One region of the Paraburkholderia sp. J76 genome, then DNA from elsewhere that is predicted to be linked to it. Evidence: predicted binding sites of a transcription regulator. Region 1 holds the regulator's gene; each other region holds the start of a gene.
What was found. Region 1 encodes LexA, which represses DNA repair genes until DNA is damaged. Its sites were predicted from a motif close to ACTGTATNNNNATACAGT; they were not measured.
Positions count from the first base shown of each region.

Region 2: U5768_RS28365 (PA0069 family radical SAM protein) is a predicted target of LexA. The motif match lies at 2,668-2,685, and genes of this name have one in related genera.
Region 3: U5768_RS07045 (VRR-NUC domain-containing protein) is a predicted target of LexA. The motif match lies at 2,749-2,766, and genes of this name have one in related genera.
Region 4: recA (recombinase RecA) is a predicted target of LexA. The motif match lies at 2,369-2,386, and genes of this name have one in related genera.

Region 1 is NZ_CAJMZJ010000014.1:150,218-156,140, reverse strand. Features, by position in the region: gene U5768_RS24800 (sulfate ABC transporter ATP-binding protein) at 1-459, opposite strand, end outside; gene cysW (sulfate ABC transporter permease subunit CysW) at 462-1,442, opposite strand; gene cysT (sulfate ABC transporter permease subunit CysT) at 1,439-2,338, opposite strand; gene U5768_RS24785 (sulfate ABC transporter substrate-binding protein) at 2,468-3,526, opposite strand; gene lexA (transcriptional repressor LexA) at 3,818-4,468, shown strand; gene U5768_RS24775 (hypothetical protein) at 4,564-4,941, shown strand; gene U5768_RS24770 (DUF2939 domain-containing protein) at 5,059-5,727, shown strand; gene U5768_RS24765 (universal stress protein) at 5,801-5,923, opposite strand, start outside.
Region 2 is NZ_CAJMZJ010000019.1:1,933-7,855, forward strand. Features, by position in the region: gene U5768_RS28350 (acyl-CoA dehydrogenase) at 1-584, shown strand, start outside; gene U5768_RS28355 (D-amino acid dehydrogenase) at 669-1,955, opposite strand; gene U5768_RS28360 (Lrp/AsnC ligand binding domain-containing protein) at 2,133-2,621, shown strand; gene U5768_RS28365 (PA0069 family radical SAM protein) at 2,725-3,876, shown strand; gene U5768_RS28370 (TM2 domain-containing protein) at 3,881-4,354, opposite strand; gene U5768_RS28375 (PQQ-dependent sugar dehydrogenase) at 4,494-5,591, opposite strand; gene rpsP (30S ribosomal protein S16) at 5,889-5,923, shown strand, end outside.
Region 3 is NZ_CAJMZJ010000003.1:101,247-107,169, forward strand. Features, by position in the region: gene U5768_RS07040 (ATP-dependent DNA helicase) at 1-1,008, opposite strand, end outside; gene U5768_RS07045 (VRR-NUC domain-containing protein) at 1,005-2,741, opposite strand; gene U5768_RS07050 (hypothetical protein) at 2,873-3,457, shown strand; gene U5768_RS07055 (DUF3443 domain-containing protein) at 3,569-4,666, opposite strand; gene U5768_RS07060 (DUF2844 domain-containing protein) at 4,891-5,364, opposite strand; gene bamC (outer membrane protein assembly factor BamC) at 5,753-5,923, shown strand, end outside.
Region 4 is NZ_CAJMZJ010000011.1:167,948-173,870, reverse strand. Features, by position in the region: gene U5768_RS21505 (sensor histidine kinase) at 1-1,440, opposite strand, end outside; gene U5768_RS21500 (response regulator transcription factor) at 1,453-2,217, opposite strand; gene recA (recombinase RecA) at 2,466-3,542, shown strand; gene recX (recombination regulator RecX) at 3,686-4,492, shown strand; gene U5768_RS21485 (DUF2889 domain-containing protein) at 4,611-5,306, shown strand; gene sucC (ADP-forming succinate--CoA ligase subunit beta) at 5,357-5,923, shown strand, end outside.

The DNA.
Region 1 (5,923 bases):
GACGGCGAGCGCACGCGCGAGCGCGATGCGCTGACGCTGGCCGCCCGAAAGCTCGGACGGATAGCGTTGTGCGAGCCAGTCGAGCTGCACGAGCTTGAGCAGTTCATGCACCTTCTCGCGAATCACGGCATCGGAAGGCCGCTCGTTGCGCGGCTTCACGCGCAGGCCGAACGCGACGTTCTCGAACACCGTCATATGGCGGAACAGCGCGTAATGCTGGAACACGAAGCCCACCTGACGCTCGCGCGCGCCCACTTCGCCCACGTCCTGTCCTTGCAGCACGACCTGGCCCGCATCGGCGTATTCGAGGCCCGCGATCACGCGCAGGAGCGTGGTCTTGCCACAACCGGAAGGTCCGAGCAGCGCAACCAGTTCGCCCGGCGGAAAGTCGAGCGAGACGTTGTCGAGGGCGGTGAAGTCGCCGAAGCGCTTGTGCAGATTGCTGACGGTGATGCCCATGGTTACGGCTCCCCTACTTGAATCGGTTGGCGCACGGCGCGCGCCGTTGCGTGTTGTGTCGCGTGCTGCGAGATCTGTTGCGCGGCCGCGTGTTGCGGACCGGCGTAGGCGGGAATGTCATCCGCGCCGCGCACTTCCGCCGAAAGGCGGCGCTCCGCGAGCAGCTTCAGCCCCAGCGTGACGAGCGCGAGCAACGCGAGCAGCGACGCCACGGCAAACGCCGCCGCGAAGTTGTACTCGTTGTAAAGAATTTCGACGTGCAGCGGCATCGTGTCGGTCTGCCCGCGAATATGGCCCGACACCACCGATACCGCGCCGAACTCGCCCATCGCCCGCGCATTGCAGAGAATCACGCCATACAGCAAGCCCCAGCGGATGTTGGGCAGCGTCACGCGGCGGAACATCTGCCAGCCCGAGGCGCCCAGCACGTGCGCGGCCTCCTCTTCGTCGTTGCCTTGCGCCTGCATCAGCGGAATCAGTTCGCGCGCGACAAAAGGAAACGTCACGAAGATCGTGGCGAGCACGATACCTGGCACCGCGAAGATGATCTGCACGTTGTGGTCTTCGAGCCACGGCCCGAGCCAGCCCTGCGCGCCGAACATCAGCACGTAGATAAGGCCCGAAATCACGGGCGAAACCGAAAACGGCAGGTCGATCAGCGTGGTGAGCAACGCCTTGCCGCGAAACTCGAACTTGGCGATCGCCCACGAAGCCGCGAGACCGAACGCCAGATTCAGCGGCACGGCAATCGCCGCGGTGATGAGCGTGAGCTTGATCGCGGAGAGCGCGTCGGGGTCGACGAGCGACGCGAAGTAGAACCCAACGCCCTTCGAAAGCGCCTGCCAGAACACGGCCACGAGCGGCACCACCAGAAAGAGCGCGAGAAACGCGAGCGCGACGCCCGTGAGCAGCCAGCGCACCCAGGCGGCTTCGGTAACGGGGTCCGGGCCGCGCGTGCCTCGTCGTTGCGGCAGCGTGCTCATTGCGCCCCTCCCGCGACGGTTGCGCCCACAACGGCATGCGGCGCGCTGCCGCCCGAAACGCCCCGGCTCGTGCGGCGTTGCAAATACCATTGCAGCAAATTGATGAGAAGCAGCATGACGAACGAGACGCACAGCATCACCACGGCGAGCGCCGTTGCGCCCGCGTAGTCGTATTGTTCGAGCTTCGTGATGATGAGGAGCGACGTGATCTCCGATTTCATCGGCACGTTGCCGGCGATGAAAATGACCGAGCCGTACTCGCCCAACGCGCGCGCGAACGCGAGCGCGAAGCCCGTGAGGAGCGCGGGCAACACGGCGGGCAACACGACGCGCCGGAACGTGAGCCAGCGCGAGGCGCCGAGGCATGCGGCGGCCTCTTCCTGCTCGCGCTCGAAGTCCTCTAGCACCGGCTGCACCGTGCGCACGACGAACGGCAGGCCGATGAAGGTCAGCGCGACGAGCACGCCGAGCGGCGTGAACGCGATCTTCAGACCGAGCGGCTGCAGGAACTGGCCGATCCAGCCGTTGCCCGCATAGACGGCGGCGAGCGAAATACCCGCGACGGAAGTCGGCAGTGCGAACGGAAGATCGACGAGCGCATCGATCACCCGCTTGAACGGGAACGTATAGCGCACGAGCACCCACGCGAGCAGGAAGCCGAACACGGCGTTGATCAGCGCGGCGCCGAGCGCGGCCGTGAACGTGAGACGGTACGACGCGATCACGCGCGGCGACCACACGGCGCGCACGAACTGGCTCCAGTCGAGCGTCGCCGTCTTGAGGAAGGTGGCGGCAAGCGGAATGAGCACCACGAGGCTCAGGTAAGCCACCGTGATGCCGAGCGTCAAGCCGAAGCCAGGCAGCGCACTGGGCTTGCGCAATCGAAACGTTGTCATGCTCGTCTTCCAGACATGGGTTGCGCGCTTGCCGGTTCGCAGGCGGCGCCGAAAAGCGCGCCCGTGGGCGCGCTTTATTGTTATGCGGCCGCGTCGTTATCGACTGCTGACCGGTGCTTCAGTGCGGCTTTACTGCGGCTGATAAATCGAATCGAACACGCCGCCATCGGCGAAATGCGTCTTCTGGGCGTTGGGCCAGCCGCCGAACGTGTCGTCGACCGTGTAGAGCTTCAGCTTCGGAAACTTCGCCGTGAGCGCGGCCGGAACCTTGTCAGAACGCGGGCGGTAGAAGTTTTTCGCAGCGATCTCCTGGCCCTCTTCGCTATAGAGGAACTGCAGGTAGGCCTCGGCTTCCTTGCGCGTACCCTTCTTGTCGACGACCTTGTCCACCACGGCTACCGGGGGCTCGGCCAGAATGCTCACCGAAGGCACCACGATCTCGAACTTGTCCGGACCGAACTCCTTGAGCGAGAGAAATGCTTCGTTCTCCCATGCAATCAGCACGTCGCCGATACCGCGCTGCACGAAGCTCGTCGTCGCGCCGCGCGCGCCCGAGTCGAGCACGCCCGCGTTCTTGTAGAGCTTCGAGACGAAGTCTTTCGCCTTCTGCTCGTTGCCGCCCGGCTGGTGCAGCGCATACGCCCACGCCGCGAGATAGTTCCAGCGCGCGCCGCCGGAGGTCTTCGGATTCGGCGTAACGATCGAGACGCCCGGCTTGGTGAGGTCGTCCCAGTCCTTGATGTGCTTCGGATTACCCTTGCGCACGAGAAACACGATGGTCGACGTGTACGGCGAGGCGTTGTCGGGCAGGCGCTTTTGCCAGTCCTTCGCGACGATGCCCTTGTTGGCGAGCGCGTCGATGTCCCATGCCAGCGCGAGCGTCACGACGTCGGCCTGCAGGCCATCGAGCACCGAGCGGGCCTGCGCGCCCGAGCCGCCATGCGACTGCTTGATGGTGAGCGTTTCGCCCGCCTTCGCCTTCCACTGCTTGATGAAGGCTTCGTTGATGTCCTGATACAGCTCGCGCGTCGGATCATAGGAAACGTTGAGCAGCGACGTATCCGCATGAGCGGCCACAGGCGCCATCGCCGCCATCGCCGCCACGCCGACGAGCGGCGCCACGCCGATAACCAGTTTTGCCGCCAGCGATTTGAGCCAGCCCGCGCGCCCCGTATGTGTCGTGCCCATCTATCTGTTCTCCGTTTTCGTGTGTGCCCGTCTGCGCTTTTAATGAATTGCCGCTAACGATGGAGGCCAGTCTAGCGATCTGCTTACATTATTAAAAATGATGTTTTCTTATTTTTTAATACGCAAAAGTGGTAAGGACAGAGGAAGGCGACGCCGCAGCGCGGTTTCGTATGCCCAAACACAGGAAAGCGGCGCGATAGCAACGCTCGATTGACGAACTTCAAGTAACACTTGAAAAGTCACGAGTACTGTATAAAAATACAGTTACCTGTTCAAACATACAGTGGCGCCATGACCAAACTCACCGCACGACAGCAGCAGGTTTTCGATCTGGTTCGCCGGGCCATCGAGCGCACGGGCTTTCCGCCCACACGCGCCGAGATAGCGGCGGAACTCGGCTTCAGCTCGGCCAACTCCGCGGAGGAACATCTGCGCGCGCTGGCGCGCAAGGGCGTGATCGAACTGGCTGCGGGCGCCTCGCGCGGCATCCGCCTCGTGCCTGGGCCCGACGACCTGCCGCACCAGTTCACGCTTCCACACCCGAGCATCATGCAGCTCTCGCTGCCGCTCGTTGGCCGTGTCGCAGCAGGTAGCCCGATCCTCGCGCAGGAGCACATCTCGCAGAACTACATGTGCGACCCGGCGCTCTTCTCGAGCCGCCCCGACTACCTCTTGAAGGTGCGCGGTCTGTCCATGCGCGACGCTGGCATTCTCGACGGCGACCTGCTCGCCGTGCAGAAGAAAGCCGAAGCGAAAGACGGGCAAATCATCGTGGCGCGCCTGGGCGACGACGTCACCGTGAAGCGCCTGAAGCGCCGTCCGAACGGGCTCGAACTGATCGCCGAGAACCCCGATTACGACAATATTTTCGTCGAGGCCGGCAGCGCGGAATTCGCACTGGAAGGCATAGCGGTCGGCCTGATCCGCCCGACCGAATTCTAAGAAATCCGTCTGAATTCATCTGAATTCACCCGAGTCCGTCTGAGTCCGTTGGCGCGCGGTGTTGCACATCGTTTGCGCACTACCTGGAGAGAGTCATGGAACGCCTTGCCCGCTTGCTGCCCTTCCGTCAATTCGGCCGTCTTCGCCACCTCCGTGGAATCGCCTCGTGCGCGGTCCGCGAAGTGCGCGATTCGGCTGCCGCGCTGAGCGGCTCCCTCTTCGAAGACTCGCCGGAAATGGTGGCGGCCAGCACGGCCGACCTGCCCGCGCTGCCATCGGCCCAGCCGGCGTTTGCCCGCGTGTCGCTCAACAGCTCGCTCAATACCGAACAACCGATGCGACGGGCGCCCGTACGTGTGTATCAAGGCCCTTCGCGGCTTATCCTCGTGGGCACGGTGGACGCGGTCTGCCGCGCGATCGACCGCTGCATTGCCGAGCAGCACAGCGATCTGCCCGCGGCGCTCGCGAAGTAAGCGCGCACTGCGTCAAAACGCGACGCAAATGTGAGTAGAGGTTACTGTCGGGATCGTTTGGCCAGGTTTGCGGTCAACATCGTGTTTGAACGATTTGCCCTAATTTGCCCTCAGCCGATGACGGAATCCCTCTCTACCCCGCGTAAGACCCAAGGCTGGAAGAAACCCGTTGCGATCGCAGTTGCGCTCGCCATGGTGGTTGCCGCGCTTGGCTACGCTTATGCGTCGCCGTATATCGCGGTGAAACACATGAAAGCGGCCGCCGACGCCCGCGACGCCGCCACGCTCAACGAGTACGTCGATTACCCTGCGCTGCGCTTGAGCCTCAAGCAGCAGGTTGGCGATGAACTGCATCGGCGCGTTGAGGCCCAGCACAGCAGCAATCCGCTGCTGCTGCTCGGCGCCGTGATTGGCGCGGCGCTGATCGGTCCGCTCGTGGATGCCTACGCAACGCCGGACGGCGTGGCCGCGCTGCTCAACGGCATGCCGCCGACAGCCAAGCCCGGCGACCGGCCGCAGCCGCCTGCGCCCGCGGAGTCCGGCGCGCAATCTGCGCAAGCCCCGCAACCGGCACCTGCCGCGCCACCGGCCCCGGTAGCCTCCGGCAATCCCGCGCCCGAGGCTCGGCCGGTCACCGCGGCCGGCTATCGCGGGCTCAACGAATTCGCGCTCACATGGGATCGTAGTGATACGGGCGAGCACTATGCCGCCATTCTGCAGCGTCACGGGCTCTTTTCGTGGAAACTCTCGGCGGTCGAGCTAAACGAAGGCAACGCCTCGAACTAAGGCAGATCGCCGGTAAAGGTGGAAACAGGCCGGCTCCGTACGAGCCGACCTGCATGGATCCCGCTTGATTCCCCTAAGCAGCGGCTTGCTGCTTTTCCTCGGCCGCCGACGAACAGGCGACGAGAATGCTGCACGACACGCGGTCGAGCAGCGGTGTGTTGCCCGCGCCCATCCACCAGCGCGACAGCCCAGTGCG
Region 2 (5,923 bases), on a different contig from region 1:
CGCTGGAAGTGACGAGCCTCGGCGTGCAGGTGCATGGCGGCATGGGCTTCATCGAGGAGACGGGCGCGGCGCAGTTCTACCGCGACGCGCGCATTCTGCCGATCTACGAGGGGACGACCGCGATCCAGGCGAACGATCTCATCGGACGCAAGACGCTGCGCGACGGCGGCGCGGCGGCGAAGGCGCTGCTCGCCGAGATCGCGCAGACCATCGACGAACTCGGTGCGCAACAAGGCGCGGCGTTCGAGTCGATGCGCAAGCATCTCGCGCCCGGACGCGAGGCGCTGGCCTCGGTCGTGGACTTCGTGCTCGCGAAGGCGAAGAGCGATCCGAACGCGGTGTTCGCGGGCAGCGTGCCGTATCTGAAGCTGGCGGGCATCGTGCTGGGCGGCTGGCAAATGGCGCGCGCCATGCTCGCCTCGCAGCGCCTCATGCAGGACGATCCGAAGTTTCATGGCGCGAAGATCGCCACGGCGCAGTTCTTCGCGCAACACGTCTTGCCGCAGGCGGTGGCGCTCGAAGCGGCGATCGTCAGCGCGAACGGCAGCGAAGGCGTGCTGGCGCTGGCGGAGGATCAGTTCTGACGCCGCGCGCCTCGTGCCACGCGAGAAATGAAACACGGCGCCCTTGAGGCGCCGTGTTCGTTCAAGCCGTGAGGCGTGCGTTTATCACGCGTATGCCGGGCGATGCGAGCCTTGCGTGTCGCCGAGATAGCGGTGCACCGAAAGATCGTCGGCGCGAATGGCCGGTTGCTTGCCTGAGATCAGGTCGGCGAGCAGTTGCCCCGAACCGCACGACATCGTCCAGCCGAGCGTGCCGTGACCCGTGTTCAGGAACAGGTTCGGGATGGGCGTGCGGCCGACCACGGGCGTGCCGTCCGGCGTCATCGGGCGCAGGCCGGTCCAGAAGGTGGCCTTCGTCGTGTCGCCGCCGCCCGGGAACAGATCGTTCACGCACATCTCGAGCGTTTCGCGGCGCGCTTGCTTGAGCGTCTTGTCGAAGCCGACGATCTCGGCCATGCCGCCCACGCGGATGCGGTCGTCGAAACGCGTGATCGCGATCTTGTAGGTTTCGTCGAGCACGGTCGAAACCGGCGCGGCGCTCGCATTGACGATAGGCGCGGTGATCGAATAGCCCTTGAGCGGATAGACCGGAATCTTCACGATGCCGGCGAGCATCTTCGTCGAGAAGGAGCCGAGCGCGACCACGAACGAATCGGCGCGCACCAGTTCGCTGCCGCACTGCACACCCGCGATACGGTCGCCCTGCATGGCGAGGCCGTCGATCGGCGTGTTGTAGCGGAACTTCACGCCCAGTTGTTCGGCCATCGCGGCGAGGCGCGTGGTGAACATCTGGCAGTCGCCGGTTTCGTCGCCGGGCAGACGCAGGCCGCCCGTGAGCTTGCCCGACACCGCGGCGAGCGCCGGTTCGGCGCGGCCGAGTTCGGCGGCGGTGAGGAGTTCATACGGGACGTTCGCGTCTTTCAGCACGGCGATGTCCTTCGCCGCGCCCTCGAACTGCTGCTGCGTGCGGAACACCTGGAGCGTGCCGCCCGTGCGGCCTTCGTATTGAATGCCCGTATCGGCACGAAGCGCCTGCAGGCAGTCGCGGCTGTATTCGGCGAGGCGCACCATGCGGCCTTTGTTGAGCGCGTAGCGCTCGGGCGTGCAGTTCTGCAGCATTTGCCACATCCATTGCAACTGGAATCGGGTGCCGTCCAGACGAATGGCGAGCGGCGCGTGCTTCTCGAACATCCACTTGATCGCCTTGAGCGGCACGCCCGGCGCGGCCCACGGCGCGGCGTAGCCCGGCGAGATCTGGCCGGCGTTGGCGAAGCTGGTTTCGAGCGCGGGACCGGCCTCGCGGTCGATCACCGTGACTTCGTGGCCCGCGCGGGCAAGATACCAGGCGCTGGCCACACCGACCACACCACTGCCCAACACGACGACTCGCATAGCTGCTCCATATAGATTTGTTTGGGGCTACGCCGCGTTGCCAGGAGTGGGCGCCGATGTTATGGCACCGATAGGCGGGAAGGCATGAAAATTCGGGTGTAGCCAGTATTTGTAGCTATGCTATTGTTGTACGTCCAGGTTTTGTTATCGTATTTTTCAGATTTTCGGGAAGAAATCATGAGAACGCAGCGCCAACCGGTCCGCGCACTCGATCGGCTCGATCACCGCATCCTGAAACTGCTCCAGGAAGACGGCCGCATGGCCATGAAAGACCTCGCGGAGCAGGTCGGGCTTTCGGTTACGCCGTGCATCGAGCGGGTCAAGCGCATGGAGCGCGACGGCGTCATCACGGGCTATTTCGCGCGCGTGAATCCTTCGGTGCTGGGCGCGGCGCTGCTGGTGTTCGTGGAAATCACGCTCGACCACAAAAGCGGCAACATGTTCGACCAGTTCCGCCGCGAGGTGCAGAAGATTCCCGAAGTACTGGAGTGCCATCTCGTCTCGGGCGACTTCGACTATCTGATCAAGGCGCGCATCGGCGAAATGGCCGACTATCGCAAGCTGCTCGGCGACATCCTGCTGCAACTGCCGGGGGCGGTGCAGTCGAAGAGCTACGTGGTGATGGAGGAAATCAAGGAGACGCTGACCATCGCCGTGGGGGAGTGAGCGGCTGACAGCGCCCCGTTTTTAGGACTCGACAACGCGGCTGAGTACTGTATATTCGTACAGTATTGAGCCGCGTTTATTCTTGTCCATCTTGCCTTTAGCCGTGACCGATTCCCGTCATCCCGATCCCGACACCTGGTATCCCGTCGCGCCGCCTGCGGCGCGCAAGGGGCGCGGTGCGGTCACGAATCTGCAAGGGCGCTATGAAGTCGATCAGCGCGAAGCGTTCGACGACGGTTGGCAACAGCCGGGCGAAGGCGAAGCGGGGCACGGCGACGAAACCGGCGAGCCCAGCAGGCTGCGCACCGAAGTCTTCGAAGAGCGGGCGAAAAGCATCCTCACGCGCAACCAGTCGCCGGACATTCCGTTCAATGTTTCGCTCAATCCTTATCGCGGTTGCGAGCATGGCTGCATCTATTGCTTCGCGCGGCCCACGCACAGCTATCTCGGCCTCTCGCCGGGGCTCGATTTCGAAAGCCGTATCTACGCGAAAGTGAATGCGGCGGAGCTTCTAATGCGGGAAATCGCGAAGCCCTCATACGAGCCCGAGCCGATCGCGCTGGGCGTGAACACGGACGCGTGGCAGCCGGTCGAGCGCGAGATGCGCATCACGCGGCGTGTGGTCGAGGTGCTGGCCGAACGGCAGCATCCGTTCGCGGCCATCACGAAGTCCTCGCTGATCGAGCGCGATCTCGACCTGCTCGCGCCCATGGCCGCGCGCCAGCAGTTCATGGCGGCCGTCACGATCACCACGCTCGACGCCGATATCGCCCGCTCGCTCGAACCGCGCGCGGCGGCGCCGGCGCGGCGGCTGCGCACGATCCGCACGCTGGTCGAGGCGGGCGTACCGGTGGGCGTGAGCATCGCGCCGGTCATTCCGTTCGTGACCGAGCCCGACATGGAGCGCGTGCTGGAGGCCTGCGCCGAGGCCGGCGCGACGAGTGCGAGCTATATCGTGCTGCGCCTGCCGTGGGAGGTCGCGCCGCTCTTCCAGGATTGGCTCACCGCGCACTTCCCGCAGCGCACGGAGCGGGTCATGAGCCGCGTGCGCGACATGCGCGGCGGCAAGGACTACGAATCGGCGTTTTCGCAGCGTATGAAGGGCACGGGGCTTTGGGCCGACCTGCTCAAGCAGCGCTTTCACAATGCCGTGCGTCGCCTCGGGCTCAACGAGCGGCGGCACGGCATTCTGGACATGTCGGCGTTCGTCCAGTCGAAGACCGTGCGCGAGAAGCCGCAACTCGACTTGTTCTGAGCCGTTATTGCGAGAGCGCTTTGGCGGCCTCGACCTGCGACTCGAAATACGTCTGGAACGACAGCGCGAGTCCCGTCATCAGCAGGAACGCGCCAATCAGCAGCGAGAAGATCACGACGAAGATCACCGTCCAGCCCGAACGGCTCGTGCGGCCCTGCTCCACGAACGCGGCGTTGAACTGCGCGTCCCATTTGGCGTCGGGGCGCAGCCCGTAGACGATCGCCGCGAGAAACGCCGAGAGGACCGACACCGCGCCGATCACGGCGAGCACCCAGCCGGGTATCGAGGCGCGTTCGGTCGCGACGAGCAGCATCACGCCCGGGATGCCGATGAGCGTGCCGAACAGATGCGCCCAGCCCCACACGTCGCGCGGGCCGTACAGATAGAAGCGGTGTGCGCCCAGGCTGCCGAACAGGAAGGCGAGGGCGGCGGTGAGCGTCTTGGAGCGAAAGCGTGCGGGATTCTTGTCGTTGGGCATGGGCTCGGGCGAAACGGGGTCGTCGGCCGTCGTGGGCGCATCACGTCATCGCACACGGGCTGCGGGGCATTGTATGCCGCGCGCCGGGCTTGCAGCACAAGTGCACGCTTATGGCCGGGACCACACACTCGCGTCGTGCTTACTTGCCGTAAGTCACGCGATAAATCGCGCCCGCGTAGTCGTCGCTGATCAGGAGCGAGCCGTCGGGCAAGGGCAGCACGTCGGCGGGGCGGCCCCACTGGGTTTCGTCGGCGTTGAGCCAGCCCTGCGCGAACACGTCCTGGCGGACGTTCGTGCCGTCCGGGTTGGCGCTCACGCGCACCACGCGATAGCCGGCCTTCCTGCTGCGGTTCCACGAGCCATGCTCGGCGATGAAGATGCTGTTCCTGTACCCGGCCGGGAACATCGAGCCCGTGTAGAACCGCATGCCGAGCGCCGCCACGTGCGCGCCGAGTCCGGCGACCGGCGGCGTGAAGCCGCTGCACGGATGCCCCGCGCCGAACTCGGGGTCCGCCACATTGCCGCCGTGACAATACGGAAAGCCGAAATCCTCGCCCGCGTGCGCGAGGCGGTTGAGCTTGTCGTCGGGGATGTCGTCGCCGAGCATGTCGCGGCCGTTGTCAGTGAACCAGAGTTCGTGCGTTTGCGGATGCCACGCGAAGCCGACCGTGTTGCGCACGCCTCGCGCGATGGTTTCGTAGTGCGAGCCGTCGGGGTCCATGCGGCCGATCATCGCGAAATGCACGCGCTGCGGATCGCTTGCCGGAAGGCAGACGTTGCACGGCGCGCCTTGCGGCACGTAGAGCTTGCCGTCAGGGCCGAAGGCAATAAACTTCCAGCCGTGGTGCCGTTCGCCGGGCAGCGAATCGGTGACGACGACGGCTTTGGGCGGATCGTCGAGATGACGATCGATGTCGTCGAGCCGCACGATCGACGAAACCGCCGAAACGTACAGTGCGCCGCTGCGCCAGGCCACGCCCACCGGCATCGTTAGTCCGGAGGCCACAATGTGCCGCTTGATTGCCTGGCCGTCCCTGAGTTCGAGCGCGTAGACGTCGCCGCTCATGCTCCCCACATATAAGGTGCCGTTGTCCGAGAGCGTCATCTCACGCGCGCCCGGCACGTTGGCGGAAAGCACTTCGATGCGAAAGCCCGGCGGCAGCTTGATGCGCTCGATGGGAAGCGCCGCATGCGCGAACGGCGCTGCGAGCAGGGCGGCGAGGAGGGCGGCGGCCAGGGCGAGCCGCGCCGCCGCGATACGTCCGGCCGATGCGCGAGACGCCGGAAAACGTAAGCTGTCGCCGGCGTTGCCGCCCCAGCCGCGCCGCAGCCATTGCACGAGTCGTCTGAAAGTCGCCACAATTCGCTCCAGGGCCCGTCCACCGTGGGTACGAGCCGCAGTTTGAGCGCCGTCCCCCGTCGCTTTCCCGGCGCCAGTGCGCAATTTCCCGTTAAGTGTTTGTTATGCCTTTGGTTTCGGGCTATAATCGCATGTTTCAGTAGTCCCGAACCCCCGGTTTTCAAGGATTTTAGTATGGTCATCATCCGTCTGGCACGCGGCGGCTCGAA
Region 3 (5,923 bases), on a different contig from region 1:
GGCGTGCTCGCTCGCCACTTCGCGCAGCGCCGCGCGATCGAGACGCACGCGTTCGAGCGCGGCGGCGCGCGCGGCGGGCAGGCGGTCGTAAAAGCCGCGCGCGAGCGGGCACGATTCGCCGTGACATGCCGCCTCGGGATGCTCGCAAGCCTTCTCGCGCGCAACGAGTTCGAGCACGCGCAGGGGAGCGTTCGCCTGTTGCGGGTGGGCGGCGGTTTTGTCCTGTGTACTTTCTTGGGTGTTTGTCAGCGTTGCCAGCGCATCGAGCGCCAGTTGGCGTCCCGAGCTTTTCGCGCTCAGAAACACGACCTTGTCGATCGCCGCGCGCGGGCAGGCCTTCAACTGCGGAAAGAGCGTGCCGATGGTCTTGCCGATGCCGGTAGGCGCCTGCGCGAGCAAACAGCGCCCCTGCGTGGCCGCGCGCCAGACGGCTTCGGCCAGATCGCGCTGGCCGTGTCGAAACTGCGGATGCGGCAGGCCAAGCGCGGCGAGCGCGGTGTCTCGCGCGGACCGGTGCGCGCTTTCCTGCTCGGCCCATGCGACGAAGCGGCGGCATTGCGTTTCGAACGCGGCGCGCAGTTCCGACGCGCTCGCATGTTCGACGAGCGCCGTCTCGCGGCCAGAACCAATTTCGTAGTACACCAAAGCGAGTTCGAGCCTGTCGAGGCCGAGCTTCTCGCACAGGAGCGCGCCATATACGCGCAACTGCGCCCAGTGCAGCGCGCGCTGATTCTCGCGCATCGCTTCGAGATCGCCGCGATAGGTCTTGAATTCTTCGAGCCGGTGGCGCTCGGGATCGTAGCCGTCGGCGCGGCCGCGCACGGTGAGCGATTCGAACGTGCCGCAAAGCGCGATTTCCGTTTCGAAGCCGGGCGGACGTCGAGCCGCGATGGCCGCGTGGCCGGCACGGCCGTCGCTCGCGTCGGGCGAGGGCGTGAAGCGCAAGTCGAGGTCGCCGCGCTTCGCGGTGAACTCGCATAGCGTGCGCACGGCAACGGTATAGCTCATGGCGCGGACAACGCCGTTGCGGCCATTGCTTCGGCGAGGACGGGCCAGCGCACCTGCAGAACGGAAACGGGCATGTCGTGCCGCACGCAATACGCAAGCCAGCGGCGCTGGTTGTCCTGCAGGCGGTCGCCGGGGCCTTTTACCTCGATGAGTTCGTAACGCCGCTCATGCGGCCAGAAGCGCACGAGATCGGGCAACCCCGAGCGATTGGCGACCGGTTCGCGCAGCAGCCGCTCGAACCACAAGCGCAGGTGCGCGGCGGGAAAGCAATCGAGGGCGAGCGCCAGCAGTTCGTCGCTCAGCGCGGGCCATGCGACGAAGGGCGACTGGATGCCTGCTTTATCCGCATAGCGCCGCGAGATCGAGTCGCGGTAGGCGTGCGTTTCGAGTTCGGCGAGGCATGTTTCGAACTGCGAAGCGCGGCGCGCGACGAAGTCGGCGGCGTAAAGATCGGCGGGGCCGCGCTGGAACGGATGGAAGAACGCGCCGGGCAGCGGCGCGAACAGCGCGGGCCAGCAGAGCAGGCCGAAGAGCGCGTTGATCAGCGTGTTTTCGACATAGAACACGGGAGCTTGCGGCGTGGCGAGCGCGGCGCGCGCGGCTTCCTCGACGCGCACGGCTCGCGGCGCCGCCGGCAACACGAGCGCGATCTGCGTGAAGCCCGGATCGGCGTTCGTCTTCGATCGCGATCTCGTGCGCGCGAGACGCCCGAGCGTGCGCGCCGCGCGCTGCGCTTCCTCTTCGTTCGCGGGCGCATCGGCAATGGTCTGCGCGAGCGCGAGCGCTTCTTCGCGGCGGCTCAGTCGTTCGAGCACGCGCACGCGTCGATAGCGCGACTCGGGATGCCCGCAGTCGAGATAGGCGCGCCACGCGAGTTCGGGTTCGCCCGCGCGTTCGGCGGCAAGGCCTGCCGCGTGGCGCAGTTTGTCGTGGCGCGCGCGCAGCCACGCGTTGGCGTGCGTGCGCGGCGCCAGCGCGTCGAGCGATTCGAGTGCTGCGGCGATGGCGGCTGCGGCGTCCCGGTCCTGGGCCGCGGCGGCGCTGTCGAGACCGTCGCGGCAATCGCGCAGCGCCAGGTACGTGTCGATGTCCTCGCGCCGCTGGAACGCGCGCGAGGCCAGATCGAAGGGCACGCTTTCGTAGCGATAGACGCCGAGGTCGGCGAGCACGAACTCCGACCAGTCCTGACGCAGGTTGCCGAAAAACATGAGGCGCAGGCGCTCGCAAAGCGAGGCGCTCGCGAATAGCAGCACCGTGTCGGCTGACGCGGGGAACCATGCGTGCCAGTCGCGCGGGTCGGGTGCGTTCGCGTAGTGCGCGCGGTAGTGCTCATCGAGCGCTTCAAGCAAGGCCGCGCGAGTGACGCGCGGCTCGTTCGCAACGCCGAGACGCACGGCGAGCGCTTGCAGTTCGGCTTTCGTCACGAGCGCGGCGAGCGCGTCGAGATCGAGCGCGGGCGTGACGTCGAGCCAACCCGCCGCAGCCAGCGGGGCCGCGGCCGCGCGCGGGCAGCCAATCTCGCCGTACGCAAGACGGCTTGCGCGGAAATGGGGTCCCTTGCGCATCAGCATGCGCACGAAGAGGGCGCGCGACGCTCGCGGCATTCGGGCGAAATCGTCGACGAAGCGGCGCTCGGCGTCGTCGAACAGGTCGGAGCAGCGCGCATCGAGCCACGCGAGCGCGCGCTCGAAGTTCGCGAGGTAGTACAACGGATCGGGAGAATCGGGGAGCACGCGCGGCACTGTATGGATATACAGCAGCGATGATAGCAGGCTCGCGGGTGGCGCGAGCGCCGCAAGGGAGCGCCGTAAGGATTCCGCGCACCGTAGGCTACAATTGCCGCAGCCTGAAAAACGGATGAGCAATGAACAAACGTAACGCATGCTTCGCCGGCCTCGCGGCCGCCGTCACCCTGCTCGCGGGATGCGCGGCGCAGTACCGCAACACCGGCTCCTGCGAAGAGGAGATGCGTAACCGCCTGGCCGGCACGACGTTCGGCGACCTGAAAGTCACGCATAGCGCGACGACGTATCGTGGCGCGCGCGTGGTGATCGAAGGGCAACTGGAGAACGGTGCGGCGTCGGGCGTCGTGGTTGCGTCGGCGCCTTATGGGGCGTCGGCATCGGCGGCTTCGGGCGCGTCGGCGGCCGCGTCCGCTACACGGCAGAGCGCCGGGGAGGCGCCCGCGGTCACGGCGCCGGCAGTGCAGGCTGGTGCGTTGCCCGGCACGATTTCGGTTCCCAGCGCGCCCACGGCGCAGGGCGCGGCGGGTGAGAAGCCGACCACGCCGCTCGCGGTGCTGGTTGCCAAGCTCGGCATCAAGAAGCCCGTCGTTATGCCGACGGCCGCGGAGTGCACCTTCGACGAGTCCGGCCTCGCGACGTTCCGCTGGCTCGCGCCTGCGCCGCTCGCCAAAACCACGCCCGCCCCGAACGCCGCGACGGACTAACGCGCCCACTCGCGTTCGCTGTTGCGTTTCGTCGTCCGCGCAATCCGCGCTTATGAAGGCCTCGCTAGAGGCCTTCGTCGTTTGCGACGTGCGCCGCCACCGGCAGCGCGTTCAGAACGCGAAGAACGGTCCGTCGCCCGCAGGCGTGACCTGCGAGGCGATCGCAGTAAACACGCGCCGCCCGAAGAAGAACGGCAGCCCCCAGCCGAACGCGTTGGCGTTGTAGCCCGCCAGATTGCTGAAGGCCCAGTTGCCGCTCGCGAGGAGCGTAGTCGAACTCGCGACCGAAAAGGTCACGGATGCGCCCACGCCGTCGATGCCCGCTATCGTCGCGCCGAGGCTCACGGGCGAACTCGGGCAGTACCAGAAGCCGCAGCGCGTCATCGTTGCGCTGTTGAAGTACAGCGCGTTCGAACCCGTGTCGAGATAACTCAGCGAGTAGACGGTGCCGTCCGATGTGGTCGTCTTCACGTAGCCGGTGCCCGAGTTCGCCCGCAGCACGGTCGCGCTGCCGAGCGCGTTGTTGGCCTGCGAGCCGATGCCGAAGATCATCGACCCGCTTACCGCGGACGCGCCGCTGTCCGCCACGGCCGGCAGGTCGATGACCACGCCGTTGTTGTCGGTGGCAAAGGCCGCCACGGGATTGCTGACCTGCTGCGCGAGCGGCTGTGCGCTCGCCGTGCAGCCGCTCGCCGGGCACGCGTAGTACCACGGCGTGATGGCCGCCCTCACGCAGGACGCGCCGCAATCGGCGCTGAACGGCCCGACGCCGAGGATGCCGTTCGAGCGCAGCGTCGTGGCGCTGTTCATCGCGAGCCCGCTGCCGGCGCAGCCCGCGGGTGCGGAGGCGGGCACGGCCGGGTCGGCGATCAACTGGACCGGCAGCGCGGCGGCCACTTCGCCCGCGAGTTTCACGTCGGCGCTGCGCACCGCTCCCCACGTATAGCCCGTGCCGAACACGGCGCATTCGCCCGCGATGCCGGTGCCGGCGCCGGCAGGCACGGCGGGCAACGCGAAGCCCGCGGGCAGCGCCGAAGCGAGCAGACGCAGGCCCTGCGAGCCGGTGTCGACCTGCACGTTGTCGACGGTCGCGCAGGTCGTGGTGCCTGGCACGCACACCGTGACGCTCGCCATCAGCATGTTGCGCGTCGAGGTAGGCGTCGGGCCGACGGTGATGGTCACGACGTTGGGCGTGGTCGATTGCGGCACTGTGCCGCTCGTGCTGGTGGTCGAAGGCGTGCTCGCGGAAATGGGCGCGCTCGCGGAGGCCGGGGCGCTGGCGGGTGCGCTGGCGCCCGTGGCCGGGGCAGCGGTTCCACTGCTGCCACCTCCGCCGCCACAGGCCGTCAACAAGCTGCAAATCAGGAACAGTGCGGCAGGCGCAATGCTTCGGCCGATGCGAGATGCGCCTGACGGGCGCGGCCGGCGGCCCTTCATTGCAGGTCCCCGACGCTCACACCTGCGGGCAGCGCGGCCGGCAGCCACGCGCGCCCCGAATAGGCGCGCATGTGACCGGCCGTCTCGACCACGACCTGCGCGCCGTCCACGCGCGAGGCGTGCAGGCCGTCACGGCCCGCGGCGTGAAGCGCCGCGGCGGCGCTGCGCCAGTCGGCTGCGTAACGGCCCAGCAGCGCTTGTACGTCGGGCTGCGCCGGCCCTTGCCACGTGTACGCGAAGGTCGTGCCGCTGGCGCTCCCCGCGTATTCGTTGATGGTCGTGCCGTCCTCGTCGACGTAGCTGATGACGCGCGCCGCGCCGCCGCCGACGGTGCGCTGCGTGGCGCCGGGCGGCACCGCTGCGATCTCGCCGAGCGCCGCGCTGGCCGGCGCGGCGGCGAAGCTCAGGCAAGTGAGCACGCAGGCGAAGGCCGCGGCGCGGCCCGCCTGGATGAGGCTGCAAGTCTTCATGACGCTCTCCGGTGCTGCTTTTTATGAATCTCTTTTTTGAGATTTCGATGGGAAATTAGCACCGGGGTCGTTGTCGCAAGTCACTCAGGTGAGAAGGGTGACGACGCGCAAAGCGGCATTTTGGCGCCGGCTGGCGTTAGTCCCTTGATCCCAAAGGAGTTTGGCGGGGAGCCAACAGGCTGGCTGTGCCGGGTCAAATGTGGATGAATGTTACGGCGAGGTCGGTTTGACGAATCGGGCGTGGGGTCCTGCGTCCATCGCCGCTGCGGATGCCCGGCCTGGATTGCGCGCTTACCCGCGGTTTTTGCACAGCGGGCCGCCGGACCGGTAAAATGTTTGGTTGATCCACGGAAACTGGCCGTGGCGTAGCCGAAGGGATTACCCGAACATGAGTGATTTTCATCAACGTCTTGCCGCGCGCGCGCTTGCGCTTCTGATGGCGGGCGGGCTGGTCGCCGGCTGCAGCTCGCCGACGCCAGGCAAGATCGATTACCGTAGTGACGCCAAGGCGAAGCAGTCCTCGCTCGCTGTGCCGCCGAACATGCTCGACGAAGCGTCC
Region 4 (5,923 bases), on a different contig from region 1:
AATGCCCATGCCCGTGTCTTCCACTTCGAGATGAACCACGCCCGCCGCGGGCTCCGGCCGCACGCGCACGGTGATGCGGCCGCCCGCGGGCGTATAGCGGATAGCGTTGTCGATGAGGTTCGAGAGCATTTCGCGCAGCATCACGGGGTTGCCGTCCACTTCCACGCGCGCCGCCGCATCGCCGTCGTCCTCGTCGCTCGCGTAGGCCGTTTCGGGGCCTTCGTAGCCGAGATCCATCTGTTTGGCGAGCGCCGGCTGCACCCAGTCGCGCACGGCGTGACGCGCCACGTCCGCCACATCGACCGGCGTGAAAATTTGCCCCGACATGCGGTTTTCCGCGCGCGCGAGCGCGAGTAACTGCGTGACGAGCCGCGCCGCGTGTTCGGAACTCGTCGCGATCTGTTCGAGCGAGCGGTGCACTTCGGCTGGCGCGTCCTGGCGCAGCGCGAGTTCGGCTTGGGTGCGCAGGCCCGCGAGCGGGGTCTTCATCTGATGCGCGGCGTCGGCGATGAAGCGCTTTTGCAGCTCCATGTTCTGTTCGAGCCGCGTGAGCAGATCGTTGAACGAGGTGACGAGCGGCTCGATTTCGGGCGGCGCGCGGCGCGCTTCGAGCGGCGAAAGGTCGTCGGGGCGGCGCATGCGGATGTTCGATTGCAGCGCGTGCAAGGGAGCGAGGCCGCGCGAGAGACCGAACCAGACGAGCAGGATCGCGAGCGGCAAGATCACGAACTGCGGCAGGATTACGCCCTTGATGATGTCGTTGGCGAGCTGGCGGCGCTTGTCGAGCGTTTCCGCGACCTGCACGAGCACGGGCTGACCCTGGCGGTCGCCGGCGCTGAGATGCGTGGGCTCGACCGTCGTATAGGCGACGCGGATGTCGATGCCGCGCAGCGTGTCGTCGCGGAATTCGACGAGACCCGGTGGCGGGCGGTCGTCGTCGTGCGGCAGCGGCATGTCGCGATCGCCGCCGATCAGCTCGCCGCGGCTGCCGAGCACCTGGTAGAACACGCTGTCGACGTTGTCGGCGCGCAGGAAGTCGCGCGTGGAGGCCGGGAGCGTCAGCTCCGCCACGCCGTTCACGGGCTGGATCTGGCGCGCGAGCACATAGGCGTCGGTTTCGAGCGCGCGGTCGAAGGGGCCGTTGGCGATCGACTTCGCCACGAGATACGTGACCGCGATGCTCATCGGCCAGAGCAGCAGCAAGGGCGCGAGCATCCAGTCGAGAATCTCGCCGAAGAGCGAGCGCGGGCGCGCCTCGGCGGCGGCTTCGGCTTCGTCGGGCGGGGCGAACGGGTTGGCGTAGCGGGCGTCGCGCGCGTCGTCGTCGAGGGCGTCGGCCGCGAATGTCGACGCGCCCGGGGCGGTGTCGCCGGGCCGGCCGCCCGCGCCCGCGGCGCCCTTGGGCGGCACGGCGCGCGCGATGGAGGGACGCCCGGCCATCGTCGACCCCGCCTACTTGAAGTAGTGGCTGGCGGGCATCGTCGGCGCGGCGCCGGGCGCGCCGGCCTCGGTCCGGGCGTTCGGCTGGCTGGCGCCGGTCTGCGTTTCCTTTGCCTCCTTTTCGAGGCAGTAGCCGAGTCCGCGCACCGTCACGATGCGCACGCCGCCCGCTTCGAGCTTCTTGCGCAGCCGGTGCACGTAGACCTCGATGGCGTTGTTGCTGACTTCCTCGCCCCATTCGCACAGGTGATCGACGAGCTGTTCCTTCGAGACGAGGCGCCCCAGGCGCTGCAGCAGCACTTCGAGCACACCCAGTTCGCGCGCCGAAAGATCGAGCACCTGGTCGTTGATGCGCGCGATGCGCCCCACCTGGTCGAACGCGAGCGCGCCGTGACGCACGACGGTCGGGCCGCCGCCCGCGCCGCGCCGCGTAAGCGCGCGCACGCGCGCTTCGAGTTCGTTGAGCGCGAAGGGCTTGGCCATGTAGTCGTCGGCGCCGAGGTCGAGGCCTTTCACGCGCTCGTCCACGCTGTCGGCGGCGGTGAGGATCAGCACGGGCAGACTGGAATTGCGCGCGCGCAAACGGCGCAGCACTTCGAGGCCCGGCATTTTCGGCAGGCCCAGATCGAGGATCAAGAGGTCGAACGACTGCATCGACAAGGCGGTATCGGCGTCCACGCCGTTACGCACGTGATCAACGGCATAGCCCGATTGGCGGAGTGATCTTACGAGCCCGTCCGCGAGTATGCTGTCGTCTTCGGCAATGAGGATTCGCATGTTGCGCCGGCGTCGCCTTCGAGGTGTCTGGGCCTCGCTTTTGAACTCGTAACACCCGCGCCGCGCCGCGTCCTTGAAGGCGCGGCCGGGCGACGCGCGGCGGTCTCCCGAAATTCGCGGTTCTGGAAAGCCAGAAAGGCTTGCCAAAACCACTGTTTTTTTATACAGTGTCTGCGTTCGTGTGCATTAGCCCGAATGAGGCGTGCACATGGTCACGAGACGCCGTTCATCATAGCAAAGGACGATTCATGGAAGATAGCAAGAAAGGCTCGGCTGGGCTGACTGCTGAAAAGAGCAAGGCGCTGGCCGCCGCGCTCGCGCAGATCGAAAAGCAGTTCGGCAAGGGGTCGATCATGCGACTCGGCGACGGCGAAGCGGTCGAGGACATCCAGGTAGTCTCCACTGGCTCGCTCGGCCTCGACATCGCGCTCGGCGTCGGCGGTTTGCCGCGCGGCCGGGTGGTCGAGATCTACGGTCCGGAATCGTCGGGCAAGACCACGCTCACGCTGCAGGTCATCGCCGAAATGCAGAAGCTCGGCGGCACGGCGGCGTTCATCGACGCGGAACACGCGCTCGACGTGCAATACGCCGCCAAGCTCGGCGTGAACGTGCCGGAGCTGCTTATCTCGCAGCCGGACACGGGCGAGCAGGCGCTCGAAATCACCGACGCGCTGGTGCGCTCGGGCTCGATCGACATGATCGTCATCGACTCGGTCGCGGCGCTCGTGCCGAAGGCCGAAATCGAAGGCGAAATGGGCGACTCGCTGCCGGGTTTGCAGGCGCGTCTGATGTCGCAGGCGCTGCGCAAGCTCACCGGCACGATCAAGAAGACGAACTGCATGGTGATCTTCATCAACCAGATCCGCATGAAGATCGGGGTGATGTTCGGCAACCCGGAAACCACCACGGGCGGCAACGCGCTCAAGTTCTACTCGTCGGTGCGCCTGGACATTCGCCGTATCGGTTCGATCAAGAAGAACGACGAAGTGATCGGCAGCGAAACGCGCGTGAAGGTCGTGAAGAACAAGGTCTCGCCGCCGTTCCGCGAAGCCGTGTTCGACATTCTCTACGGCGAGGGCATTTCGCGTCAGGGCGAAATCGTCGACCTCGGCGTGCAGGCCAAGATCGTCGACAAGGCGGGTGCGTGGTACAGCTATAACGGCGAGCGCATTGGCCAGGGCAAGGACAATGCACGCGAATTCCTGCGCGAAAACGCGGATATCGCTCGTGAGATTGAAAACCGCATCCGCGAATCGCTCGGCGTAAGCACGATGCCGGACGGCGTCAAAGATTCCGGCGAAGTCGAAGTCGCTGACGAAGAGTAAGCCCTTCGGGCTCTCGTAGATAAGGCAAGCTGATGCGCAAGGGCGAGTCATCTACGTCCTCGCCTTCCGGCGAGCAGGCTAACTCGCGTGCGGGTTCGCCTGCGGGCTCAACCATGGAAAGGGGCGCCGAGCGGCGTCCTGCCATGAAGCCTGCCGACTCACGGAACCGTTCAAGCCGCGACGCCCAGGCGGGCGATCGCGGCTTTGCGCCTTCCGGCGCGGCATATTCTTCGCCCGCCGATCTCAGCGACGATGGCGGCGCGGTCTTCGAAGTGCCGTTCGAAGCCTTCTTCAGCGCAGACGATGAAACGGCAAACGCGCCGCCGGAGCCGTCGTTCGAAACATCGTTCAAGCGTTCGTCTTTATCCACATCGCGCGCGCCCGCAGAAGCAACGCGCGAATCCGGCTCACCGCACGCCGACCAATACGAGCGCAGTTCGGCCACCCGCGCCGCGCGCGCCAGCGCGCGCGAACAATCGTCCGCCGCGAAGCAGCGCCCCGAGCGCTCCCTCAAGGGCCGCGCGCTCGGCTATCTTTCGCGCCGCGAATACAGCCGCGCCGAACTCTCGCGCAAGCTCGTGCCGTACACCGAAGACGCTGGCGCACTCGAAGCGCTGCTCGATTCGCTCGAGCGCGAAGGCTGGCTTTCCGACGCGCGCTTTGCCGAAAGCGTCGTGCACCGGCGCGCGGCGCGCGTGGGGGCAGGGCGTATCGTCAGCGAACTCAAGCGGCACGCGGTGGGCGACGCACTCATCGAAGAAGTGAACACGCAACTGCGCGAGACCGAACTCACGCGCGCCCGCGCCGTCTGGCAGAAGAAGTACGGCCAGTTGCCCGAAACGCCGGCCGAACGCGCGCGCCAGGCCCGCTTTCTCGCGGCGCGCGGCTTCTCGATGTCGATCATCGGCAAGATCCTCAAGGGAATCGAGGAAGACTGGTCCGATAACTGAGCCGGTCGTCTCGAAAAGTCTCGTGGGCAAGTCCATGCCCAGCCTGTGTGTTCGCGGCTGTCTCAAATACCCGGTATGTTAAAATCGCGAGGTTTTCCAATCCGGTCTTACCTTTAGCATGCCGCTTTCTCCGCCCGTGCCCCGCCAGTTGCGCCATCAGCGCGCCATCCGGGCGGTTGCCTATGAGCGCGAAGACGGCCTGTGGGACATCGACGCGTGCCTGACCGACCACAAGCCACGCGACGTGCCGCTCGCCGCCGGTGTCCGGCCCAATGGTCTGCCGATCCATGAACTCTGGCTGCGTATTACGATCGATCGCAAGCTCAACGTCGTCGACGCAGAAGCGTCGTCCGACTGGGTGCCTTACGACGGTCAGTGCCAGAACGCAAATCCCGCCTATCGGGCCCTTATCGGGCTCAATCTCCTCCAGAACTTCCGCCGCGAAGCGGGCCGGCTGCTCGCCGGCACGGTTGGCTGCACGCATCTCACAGAAATGTTGGGCGTTTTGCCGACTGCTGCGATCCAGGCGTTCGTTGGAGAAGTGTGGGACACATCGAATGGCTCGCCGGGTGAAGCGCCCGGACCGGAACCAGGCAAGACCGCCGGAGGCAATGAGGCCGAAGGTGAAAAGCCGCCCTTCCAGCTTGGCCGCTGCCACGCGCTGCGGTTCGACGGGGAGGCGGTGAAGCAGTTTTATCCGCGCTGGTATGGCCATGTGCCGCGTTCAATAGAGCGCGGCGCGCAAACCGCCAGCGTGCGCGACAGCCGGAGCCCGGGCCAAGAGGGCAGGGCCGACGCCGTCTCGCATGAATAACAACAGCGGAATCGAAGTTCACTCCAACTCTCAGACTGAAGGAATCACGCATGAAGATTCACGAGTACCAGGGTAAGGAAATCCTGCGGAAATTCGGAGTCGCCGTCCCGCGCGGCATCCCGGTGTTTTCGGTGGATGACGCGGTCAAGGCCGCTGAAGAGCTGGGCGGTCCGGTTTGGGTCGTCAAGGCGCAGATCCACGCGGGCGGCCGCGGCAAGGGCGGCGGCGTGAAGGTTGCCAAGACGCTCGAGCAGGTTCGCGAGTACGCGAACCAGATCCTCGGCATGCAGCTCGTCACGCACCAGACCGGTCCGGAAGGCCAGAAGGTCAACCGTCTGCTGATCGAAGAAGGCGCCGACATCAAGCAGGAACTGTATGTCAGCCTCGTCGTCGACCGCGTGTCGCAAAAGATCGTTCTGATGGGTTCGAGCGAAGGCGGCATGGACATCGAAGAAGTCGCCGAAAAGCACCCGGAACTGATCCACAAGGTCATCGTCGATCCGAACACGGGTCTGCTCGACGCGCAAGCCGACGACCTCGCCACGAAGATCGGCGTGCCGGCTGCATCGATTCCGCAAGCGCGTACGATCCTGCAAGGCCTGTACAAGGCATTCTGG